Regions from separate parts of the Arenimonas aestuarii genome, predicted to be linked through region 2. Evidence: predicted binding sites of a transcription regulator. Region 2 holds the regulator's gene; the other holds the start of a gene.

Region 1 (5,263 bases), on a different contig from region 2:
ATGACAGCGCCGCGGCGCCGACCAGGGCGAAGCTGGCCAGGACGCCGGCGGTGTACCAAAGCGCCTGCGAACGGGCCTTGCGGCGATCGCCGCCGCCCTGCGCCAGCGACAGCGCCTTGAGGGAAAGCACCGGCAGCACGCAAGGCATCAGGTTGAGGATGACGCCGCCGCCCAGGGCCAGCAGCAGGGCCAGCCAAAGGGCCGGCGTGGCTTGGGACCCTGTTCCGGCCGATGCCGGCGGGACCGCGACGCGACCACCGGCCGGCAGCTCGAGCGCGACTTCGCGGGTCATCGGCGGATAGCAGATGCCGTCGGTCTGGCAGCCCTGGAAGGTCGCGACCACGGTCACCGGCACCGCATCGCCGTGTTCCCGGCGCAGCGGCAGCGGGGCATCCACGGTGTCGAAATAAACCTGGACGTCGCCGAAGTGTTCGTCGAAATGCGATGTCGCGGGGGGCCAGCCGATCGGCCCGGCCGACACGCCGTCGCCGCGCACTTCAACGCCGCTGCGGTCGCGGTACAGGTAATAACCCGGTGCCGGCGTGAAGCGCAGCAGCAGCTGGTCGGCGCTGTCGACGATGACTTCGAAGCGGAAGGCTTCCGCTTCCGGCAGCGGCAGTGCGTCCGTGGCGCCGCTGCCGGTGGCGAAGACGTCACTGCCGCGTGTACCCAGCAGGTCCAGGCCGGTGGCCGGCGCCGCGCCCGGCGCGGCCGCGGGCAGCGATACCCGCAGGGTCTTGGCATGTGGCGGGTAACACACGCCCAGGTCGGCGCAGCCCTGGTACTTCACCCTGAGCTCGACGACCGTGGTGCCGTCGGCCGCGGCGCCGGTCAGTACGCCGGTGACGGCGTCGCGGTAGGTTTCAACGTCGCCGAAGAACTCGTCGGTATAGGCAATGCCGTCGGGCAGTTGCAGCGGATTGACCTTGAAGCCCGTGGAAAGTACTTCGGCGCCCATGCGGTGCCGGTACAGGTAATAGCCGTCGGCGATGTCCCAGTGCAGTTCGATGCGGCCGCGATCGCTGGCGGTCGCGGTCAGCGCGAAGGCTTCGTCGATCGGCAGCAGGTCGGCCTCGTCCACGGCCTGTGCCATGGGGGCGAAACCAATCAGGGCCAGCAAGGCCAACAGCCTAAGGGTCATTCGGGATCTCGGTCAGGGGCGGGCAATACACGGGGGCGGGCGCCAAGGCGCCGCCCCCGTCAGACCGCCAGTATCCCCGGAAGTTCGTTGCCCTGGCGAGGTCGCGAACGAAACGCTCAGGCCCGGGCGGTCATGGCCTCGACAAAATCCACCAGGGGCTGCTGCTCCGGATTGCGCAGCGACCGGAAGGCGACCAGCAGGCGCTCTTCCAGTCCGCACTGGGCGTAGAAATTGAGCAGCATCGCCGGGGTTTCCTGCGAATCGTCCTCGCTGCCTCCGCCCACCCAGCGGCTGCCCCGGCCGGTGGCCAGCCATTCGAAGCTGACCACGGTGGCCATGGCGATCTTGGCCATGTTGTCGGTGGTTGGCCGGGCGCCGTCCTTGCGTTCCCACTGGGCCACTGCGCTGCGGGCCACGCCGACCGCGAAGGCCAGCTCCGATTGCGACAAGGACGCGCCCCGGCGCGCCTGCCTGATTCGATTGAATAGATGTGTCATGGATGTTTCCCCGAAAAGCCCTGCAAGGATCCGTGATGCCCGGTTTTGCTAACCAGGTCAGCACAATTGCCCAGAACCGGTGCATCTGCCCTAACCCCCTTTGCTTTGGATGGGCAGGCACCGGAGTTTCCGGGTGGCTGGTAAGCCCTGCTTAGCAGGGCGCCGCCGATGTGGGTGCCTCAGGCACCGTCCGGGGCGTTGACCCCGAACCCCGTCACCATGCTGTAGTCACGCCGAAGCCCTTGTTGCACCGGGCTTTTGGCGTGTCCATGCGGGTCGCCGTGCACTGTCCGATTGTAGAACCAAGCGCGGCCTGGAAAGCAACACTTCCCTGGGGGGGATGGATGACGAAGTGGGGAGTGGTTCTGGCGATGGCCTGGGGGGTGGATCTCACCCTGCGATGGCAGGGGCACCTGGCGCCGCCGGGGCTGGCCATCCTGTCCTGGGCAGGCCTGCAGCCGGTGGCCGTGCCGGATGCCGGACTGCGGCTTGCCGGCCTGGGCCCCCTGTCGTCGGACGCCGTGCTGCTTTCGCTGGCGCTGCTGGCGACGGCAGCCTTCGTGCTGACCCAGGCCATGATGGACCCGCCTCGCGACCGGGTTTTCCGCGCCGGCCTGCTGGCCGCGCTCGGGGCGGTGGCCTGGACCGGCCTGGACCTGCTCGAGGGCCTGGTCTTCGGCATCCGGATCCAGACCCTGGCCTGGCAGCCCGGAAACCATGCGGCCAGCTATTTCGGCCTGGGCGACCTGGTCCTGCCCCTGCTGCTGGTCGTCCTGACGGCGTGCTGGCTGGCCCAGCTGTGGCGAGGACTGCGCCGGGGGTCTTGAAAGGCCGGGCCAGGACCCCATCTAACCGGGGCCGCGGCGCTTCCGGTGCGACCGGCGCGCGCGTATCATTGGCACTCACTGGGGCCGAGTGCTAACAGCACAGGCCCATGTTGTTGAAACTAAAGGACTAACGAGGACACTCATGAACATCAAGCCGCTCTACGACCGTGTGGTCATCAAGCGTATGGAAGAGGAAAAGATGTCCGCTGGCGGCATCGTCATTCCGGACTCGGCCACCGAAAAGCCGATCAAGGGTGAAGTGGTCGCCGTCGGCGCCGGCAAGGCGCTCGACAACGGCTCGACCCGCACCCCGTCGGTGAAGGTCGGCGACAAGGTGCTGTTCGGCAAGTACGCCGGCACCGAGGTCAAGCTCGACGGCACCGAGTTCCTGGTGGTCAAGGAAGACGACATCCTCGCCATCCTCGGCTGATAACGCGCCTTCCGCGCGACCAGTCATCCCCCTCAATTCAAAGCATTCCGGAGAAATACAGAAATGGCAGCCAAGGAAATTCGTTTCGGTGAAGACGCCCGCGCGCGCATGGTGAAGGGCGTCAACACCCTCGCCAATGCCGTCAAGGCCACCCTGGGCCCGAAGGGCCGCAACGTCGTGCTCGACAAGAGCTTCGGCGCCCCCACGATCACCAAGGACGGCGTCAGCGTCGCCAAGGAAATCGAGCTGGCCGACAAGTTCGAGAACATGGGCGCCCAGATGGTCAAGGAAGTCGCTTCCAAGACCTCCGACATCGCCGGTGACGGCACCACCACCGCCACCGTGCTGGCGCAGGCCCTGATCCGCGAAGGCATGAAGGCGGTCGCCGCCGGCATGAACCCGATGGACCTCAAGCGCGGCATCGACAAGGCGGTCATCGCCGCCGTCGCCGAGCTCAAGACCCTGTCCAAGCCCTGCTCGACCAGCAAGGAAATCGCCCAGGTCGGTTCGATCTCGGCCAACTCCGATGGCGACATCGGCGAGCTGATCGCCAAGGCCATGGACAAGGTCGGCAAGGAAGGCGTGATCACCGTTGAAGAAGGCTCGGGCCTGGAGAACGAACTCGACGTCGTCGAGGGCATGCAGTTCGACCGCGGCTACCTGTCGCCGTACTTCATCAACAACCAGCAGTCGATGTCGGCCGAGCTCGAAGACCCGTTCATCCTGCTCTACGACAAGAAGATCTCGAACGTGCGCGAGCTGCTGCCCGTGCTCGAGGGCGTGGCCAAGGCCGGCAAGCCGCTGCTGATCGTCGCCGAGGAAGTCGAGGGTGAAGCCCTGGCGACCCTGGTGGTGAACACCATCCGCGGCATCGTCAAGGTCTGCGCCGTGAAGGCCCCGGGCTTCGGCGACCGTCGCAAGGCGATGCTCGAGGACATGGCCATCCTGACCGGCGGCACCGTGATTTCCGAGGAAGTCGGCCTGCAGCTCGAGAAGGCCACCATCAAGGACCTCGGCCGCGCCAAGAAGATCCAGGTCACCAAGGAAAACACCACCATCATTGATGGCGCCGGTGTTGCCGACGGTATCCAGGCCCGCATCAAGCAGATCAAGGCGCAGATCGAAGACACCTCTTCGGACTACGACCGCGAGAAGCTGCAGGAGCGCGTGGCCAAGCTGGCCGGCGGCGTGGCCGTCATCAAGGTCGGTGCCTCGACCGAGATCGAGATGAAGGAAAAGAAGGCCCGCGTCGAAGACGCCCTGCACGCCACCCGCGCTGCCGTTGAAGAAGGCATCGTCCCGGGCGGCGGCGTGGCGCTGCTGCGCGCCAAGGCCGCGATCAAGGGCCTGGAAGGCGCCAACGTCGACCAGAGCCACGGCATCAACATCGCCCTGCGCGCGATGGAAGCGCCGCTGCGCGAGATCGTCACCAACGCCGGCGACGAGCCGTCCGTCATCCTCAACAAGGTTGTCGAGGGCAAGGGTGCGTTCGGTTACAACGCCGCCAACGGCGAGTACGGCGACATGATCGAGTTCGGCATCCTGGACCCGACCAAGGTGACCCGCACCGCGCTGCAGAACGCCGCGTCGATCGCCGGCCTGATGATCACGACCGAAGCCATGGTCGCCGAAGCCCCGAAGAAGGACGAAGGCGGCGCCGCCGGTGGCATGGGCGGCGGCATGGGTGGCATGGGCGGCATGGGTGGCATGGACTTCTAAGTCCCCGCGCCAATGCGTCAGGTATGACCACGGAGCCCGGCCTTGTGCCGGGCTTCGTGCTTTGTTGCGCGCAGGCTCCTAGGCCACGCCACCGGTCGTGTGCAGGTCATGCGTGCCGTCCAGACCCTTGAGCGGCACGGCGGCGACCACCCGTGTCGGCACGCCGGATGCCCTGGCGAAGCCCTCACTCATCAGCAGCGCTTGCTGCTGGACGCCGCATTGGGCCTCGATGCGCGCGGCTACGTTGACCGCATCGCCAATCACGGTGAAGTCCACCCGCCGATGGTTGCCAATGTTGCCAAACTGGAAGCGCCCGAGATGCAGGCCGACGCCGTGCTGCAGGCCGAGATCGGCTTCAGCCAGCCCGCTGCTGGCCGTTTCCACCGCCGCGAGCGCGCGCCGGCAGGCATCGCCGCCGGGTTCGCCGGCAGCGACCGGGAAAATCGCCAGGATGGCGTCGCCGATGAACTTCAGGATGTCTCCGCCGTGGACATGAATCGCCTCTACCAGCACTGCGTAGTAGCGGTTGAGCAGCGACACCAGCTGGTCCGGCGGCAGCTGCCGGGACAGGTTCGAATAGCGACGGATGTCCGAAAACCAGATGGCGCCGTCCATCGTCAGCATGCTGCCGGGGCTGAGGTTGCCGCGG
Region 2 (5,263 bases):
ATCTCGGCGGCCAGTTCGGTGTCGGCCTCGGGGAAATATTCGCCTTCCCAGCGCGCCAGCGAATCACCTTCGAACCACAGCGTGAGGTTCTTGATTTCCGTGTCGCCGGTGCGGCGGCGTTCGGTGGCGACGTAGTCCCAGCGCGACTGGTTGAACGGATCGGCCAGCGGCGGTGAACCGAGCAGGCTGAATACCTGCCCGCGGCTCAGGCCGACCTGCAGCTGTTCGACGTTCCGGGTCTCGAGCAGGTTGCCCTGGAAGACGGGCTGTCGATAGACGATGCCGCAGCCGGCGATCAGGGTGGTGGCGAGCAGGAGCGTGAAAGCCTTGCGCATTGCGTGGGTATCCGGGACTGTCCGGGCCCGATGATACACTACGGCCCGGCGACGCCAGCCATGGCCACGCACCGCGACGCCAGGCATTCAGGAGACGACATGGAATCCCAGGACCTGCGCAAGGCCGGACTCAAGGTTACCCACCCGCGCATGCGCATCCTCGACGTGCTCGAGTCAACCGGGCGCAAGCACCTGACCGCCGAGGATATCTACCGCCAGTTGCTCGACAACGGCGACGACATCGGCCTGGCGACGGTGTACCGGGTGCTCACCCAGTTCGAATCGGCCGGCCTGGTGCTCAAGCACAACTTCGAGGGCGGCCAGGCGGTATACGAACTCGACCACGGCCAGCACCACGACCACATGGTGGACGTGGACACCGGCAAGGTCATCGAGTTCACCAGCCCGGAAATCGAGCGCCTGCAGCACGACATCGCCGCCAAGCACGGCTACGACATCGAGGACCACTCGCTGGTGCTCTACGTCCGCGCCCGAAAGAAGAAATAACGCTATCTGGGATTGGCCCGCGCCAGCAGCTGGCGGGCGTTGGCGCGCACTTCCTTGGTGATCTCGACGCCGCCCAGCATGCGGGCGAGCTCTTCGATGCGGGCCTGTTCCGAAAGCGCTTCGACCTGGCTGTGGGTGCTGTCGCCTTCGACCGCCTTGCTGACCCGGTAATGCTGGTGGCCCTGGGCCGCCACCTGGGGCAGGTGGGTGACGCACAGCACCTGGCGCTCGCCGCCCAGGGCCCGCAGCTTCTGGCCCACCACCTCGGCGACGGCACCGCCGATGCCGGTATCGACTTCGTCGAAGACCATCGTCGGCACGGCGTCGAAGCCCAGGGCCGCGACTTCGATGGCCAGGCTGATGCGCGCCAGTTCGCCGCCCGAGGCGACCTTGCGCAGCGCCCGCGGCGGCTGGCCGGGATTGGCGGAAACCAGGAACTCGCAGCGTTCGGCGCCCTGCGGCGTCGGGCGGGTGGTGTCCAGTGGCTCCAGGGCAACGGTGAACACGCCGCCCCCCATGCCCAGTTCGGCCATCAGGCTGGCCACGGCCTCGCCCAACTGGCTGGCCGCACGTGCCCGGGCCTGGCCCAGGCGGGCGGCGGTTTCATTCCATTCGCGGGCGGCGGCCTCGCGCTCGCGGCCCAGTCGCGCGGCACGCTCGCCGGCCCCGGCCAGGCCGTCGAGTTCGGCCTGCAGCTGGTCGCGGCGCTCGGCCAGCTCGTCCAGCGGCACGCGGTGCTTGCGGGCGAGGTCGTGCAGGCGGGTGAGGCGGTCTTCCAGCGCACGCAGGCGGTCGGGGTCGAGGTCGAAGTCGTCGTGAAGGCCTTCGATGCCGGCCGCGGCCTCGGCCAGCTGGATGCCGGCCGATTCGAGCAGGGAAAGCACCTCGGCCAGCCGCGGTTCGTCGCCGGCCAGGCGGGCCAGTTCGGCCTGGGTCTGGTGCAGCAGGCGCTGCAGGGACAGGCCTTCGTCGCCGGCCAGGCGGGCCAGGGCGACTTCGCAGCCCTGCAGCAGGCCGGCGGCGTTGGCCTGGCGGCGGTGCGCGGCGGCCAGTTCTTCCAGTGATTCCGGGTCCAGGGTCTCGGCGGACAGTTCCTGGACCTGGTGTTCGAGCCAGGCCAGGCGCTCGCCGACGTCGCCGGCGCGGGCCAGGTCGGCCAGCTCGCGGTCGATGCCGGCCCAGCGGCGGGCGGTCTCGCGCACGGCCTCGAGCAGCGGGCCGTGCCGGCCGAAGGCGTCGAGCAGGGCCAGCTGCTGGCCGCGGTCGAGCAGGGCCTGGTGTTCGTGCTGGCCGTGGATTTCCACCAGCAGGCCGCCCAGGGCCGAGAGCTGGCCCAGCGTGGCCGGGCGGCCGTTGATCCAGGCCCGCGAGCCGCCGTCGGCGCGCATGACCCGGCGCAGCTGGCAGGCATCGCCGTCGTCGAGTTCGTTCTCGCGCAGCCAGGCCAGCGCCGCCGGGGCGTCGCCCAGGTCGAATTCGGCCGCCAGCTCGGCGCGCTCGGCGCCATGGCGAACCACGCCGGCGTCGGCGCGGGCACCGGTGAGCCACATCAGAGCGTCCACCAGCAGCGACTTGCCGGCGCCGGTTTCGCCCGAGACCACGGTCATGCCCGGCCCGAAGGCCAGTTCCGCACGGCTGACGACGGCAAAATCCTGGAGGGTGAGGTGGCTGAGCATGCTGGCGGCGATTCTGCCTGAAAGCCCGAGCTTCGGCTGCCCCTGTCTCAGGGAACAAGACGCGGGCCCACCCGGTGGTGGGTAGGGCTTCGCCCCGGTCGGCGCCATGCCTTGCGCCGGGGCGCCGGCGGCCTTATCTATGGGCCATGGACTTCGACCTCGACCCACGCGCCCGGCGCCTGCTGCGTACCCTGATCGCCCAGCACATCCGCGACGGCGAACCCGTGGGCTCGCGCACGCTGGCCAAGCGCTCGGGCCTGGACGTCAGCCCGGCCACCATCCGCAACATCATGTCCGACCTGGAGGAAATCGGCCTGGTGTCGGCGCCGCACACGTCCGCCGGGCGCATTCCGACGGCCCAGGGCTACCGGGTCTTCGTCGACAGCCTGTTGCCGATGAAGCCGCTGCATGACGCCGAGGTCCAGCAACTTCGGGCCCTGTTGCCGGCCGGTGCCGGCACCCAGGCCCTGTTGTCGAACACCAGCGAACTGCTGTCGGCGATGAGCCAGTTCGTCGGCGTCGTCACCGTGCCCCAGCGCAGCCAGTTCGCCTTCCGCCACATCGATTTCGTGCCGCTCGACGGCCAGCGCATCCTGGTGATCCTGGTCTTCACCGACAACGAGGTGCAGAACCGCATCATCAGCCCGCGCCGGACCTACACCCCGTCCGAGCTCGAGCAGACCGCGAACTACCTCAACAGCCATTTCGCCGGCCAGCCGCTGGCCGAGATCCGGACCCGGCTGCTGCGCGACCTGCGCGCTACCCGCAGCGAGATGGAGCAGCTCCTGTCGGCCGCCGTCGAACTTTCGGAACAGGCGCTGGGCGGGGGTTCCATGCCCGAAGACATGCTGCTGGCCGGCCAGACCCGGCTGATGGGCGTGCAGGACCTGTCCGACATGGAGCGCCTGCGCGACCTGTTCGAGGCCTTTTCCCGAAAGCGCGAGATCCTGCAGCTGCTCGAGGGCACGCTCAAGGCCCAGGGCGTTCGGGTTTTCATCGGCGAGGAAACCGGCCTGGCCCAGCTCGACGCCTGCACCGTGGTCACCGCGCCCTACCACGCCCAGGGCAAGGTCCTGGGCGTGCTGGGCGTCATCGGGCCCACCCGGATGGCCTACGAGCGGGTGATCCCGATGGTCCAGGCCACCGCCGACCTGCTCGGTGCCGCCTTGAATCCCGAGCCGCCGGCCCCATAGGGGTATCCGACCCCCGCCGGACGCGGGGAAGCCACCGGATATCCCATGCAAAACCAGAACCCGAACCCGGACGCGCAGGCGCCCGACGACGCCGTCGAATTGGACACCGATTCCCTGGCCAACGAGCTCGAGCAGCTGCGTTCGGCCCTGGGCGACCTTCGCGAAGAGGCCCTGCGCGAGCGCGCCGAGCTCGACAACCAGCGCAAGCGCCTGGCCCGCGACGTCGACCAGGCCCGCCGTTTCGCCAACGAAAAGCTGCTCTCGCAGCTGCTGCCCGTGCTCGACAGCCTCGAAGCCGGGCTCAAGGCCGCCGGCGACGCCACCGGCCCGCTCAAGGACGGCCTGGAGCTGACCCTGCGCCAGCTGCTCAAGGTGGGCGAGGACAACGGCCTGGCCCAGATCAATCCCGAAGGCGAGGCCTTCGACCCCGAGTGGCACCAGGCCATCAGCCAGCTTGAGTCCCCCGGGGCCGAGCCGGGCAGCGTCCTGCAGGTCTTCCAGAAGGGCTACGCCCTGAACGAACGCTTGCTGCGACCGGCCCTGGTGGTGGTCGCCGCCGGCTGAGGGCTTCACGCCCCTTGAACACCCCGCGGCGGGCCCCATCTACCGAACATCCGCGGCCGCCGCCGCCAACACAGATACTGATCCTTCAGGGAGTAACACCATGGGCAAGATCATCGGCATCGACCTGGGCACCACCAACAGCTGCGTTTCCGTGATGGAAGGCGGCGTGGCCAAGGTCATCGAAAACTCCGAGGGCGACCGCACCACGCCTTCCATCGTCGCCTTCACCAAGGACGGCGAAGTCATCGTTGGCGCCTCGGCCAAGCGCCAGGCGGTCACCAACCCCAAGAACACCTTCTACGCCGTCAAGCGCCTGATCGGCCGCAAGTTCACCGACGCCGAAGTCAAGAAGGACCTCGACCTGGTGCCCTACGGCATCCTCGCCCATGAAAACGGCGATGCCTGGGTGCAGACCGCCGACGGCAAGAAGATGGCGCCGCAGGAAATCTCGGCCAAGGTGCTCGAGAAGATGAAGAAGACCGCCGAAGCCTACCTGGGCGAGACGGTCAGCGAAGCCGTGATCACCGTGCCGGCCTACTTCAACGACAGCCAGCGCCAGGCGACCAAGGACGCCGGCCGCATCGCCGGCCTGGACGTCAAGCGCATCATCAACGAGCCGACCGCGGCTGCGCTGGCCTACGGCATGGACAAGAAGGGCGGCGACCGCAAGATCGCGGTCTACGACCTGGGCGGCGGCACCTTCGACGTCTCGATCATCGAGATCGCCGAAATCGACGGCGAGAAGCAGTTCGAAGTGCTGGCCACCAACGGCGACACCTTCCTGGGTGGCGAAGACTTCGACGCCCGCGTCATCGACTACCTGGTCGACGAGTTCAACAAGGAGCAGGGCATCGACCTGCGCAAGGACCCGCTGGCCCTGCAGCGCCTGAAGGACGCCGCCGAGCGCGCCAAGATCGAGCTCTCGTCGAACCAGCAGACCGAAGTGAACCTGCCGTACGTCACGGCCGATGCCTCGGGCCCGAAGCAC

The links. Region 2 encodes HrcA, which represses chaperone genes, less so after heat shock. Its sites were predicted from a motif close to TTNGCACTCNNNNNNNNNGAGTGCNAA; they were not measured.
Region 1: groES (co-chaperone GroES) is a predicted target of HrcA. The motif match lies at 2,534-2,560, and genes of this name have one in related genera.

The regions. Positions count from the first base shown of each region.
Region 1 is NZ_BAAGTW010000005.1:69,273-74,535, reverse strand. It holds gene ACYVJH_RS09185 (protein-disulfide reductase DsbD family protein) at 1-1,141, opposite strand, end outside; gene ACYVJH_RS09180 (helix-turn-helix domain-containing protein) at 1,258-1,638, opposite strand; gene ACYVJH_RS09175 (hypothetical protein) at 1,983-2,465, shown strand; gene groES (co-chaperone GroES) at 2,608-2,895, shown strand; gene groL (chaperonin GroEL) at 2,959-4,614, shown strand; gene ACYVJH_RS09160 (adenylate/guanylate cyclase domain-containing protein) at 4,693-5,263, opposite strand, start outside.
Region 2 is NZ_BAAGTW010000004.1:361,105-366,367, forward strand. It holds gene ACYVJH_RS02540 (outer membrane protein assembly factor BamE) at 1-335, opposite strand, end outside; gene fur (ferric iron uptake transcriptional regulator) at 435-842, shown strand; gene recN (DNA repair protein RecN) at 845-2,518, opposite strand; gene hrcA (heat-inducible transcriptional repressor HrcA) at 2,665-3,711, shown strand; gene grpE (nucleotide exchange factor GrpE) at 3,757-4,275, shown strand; gene dnaK (molecular chaperone DnaK) at 4,376-5,263, shown strand, end outside.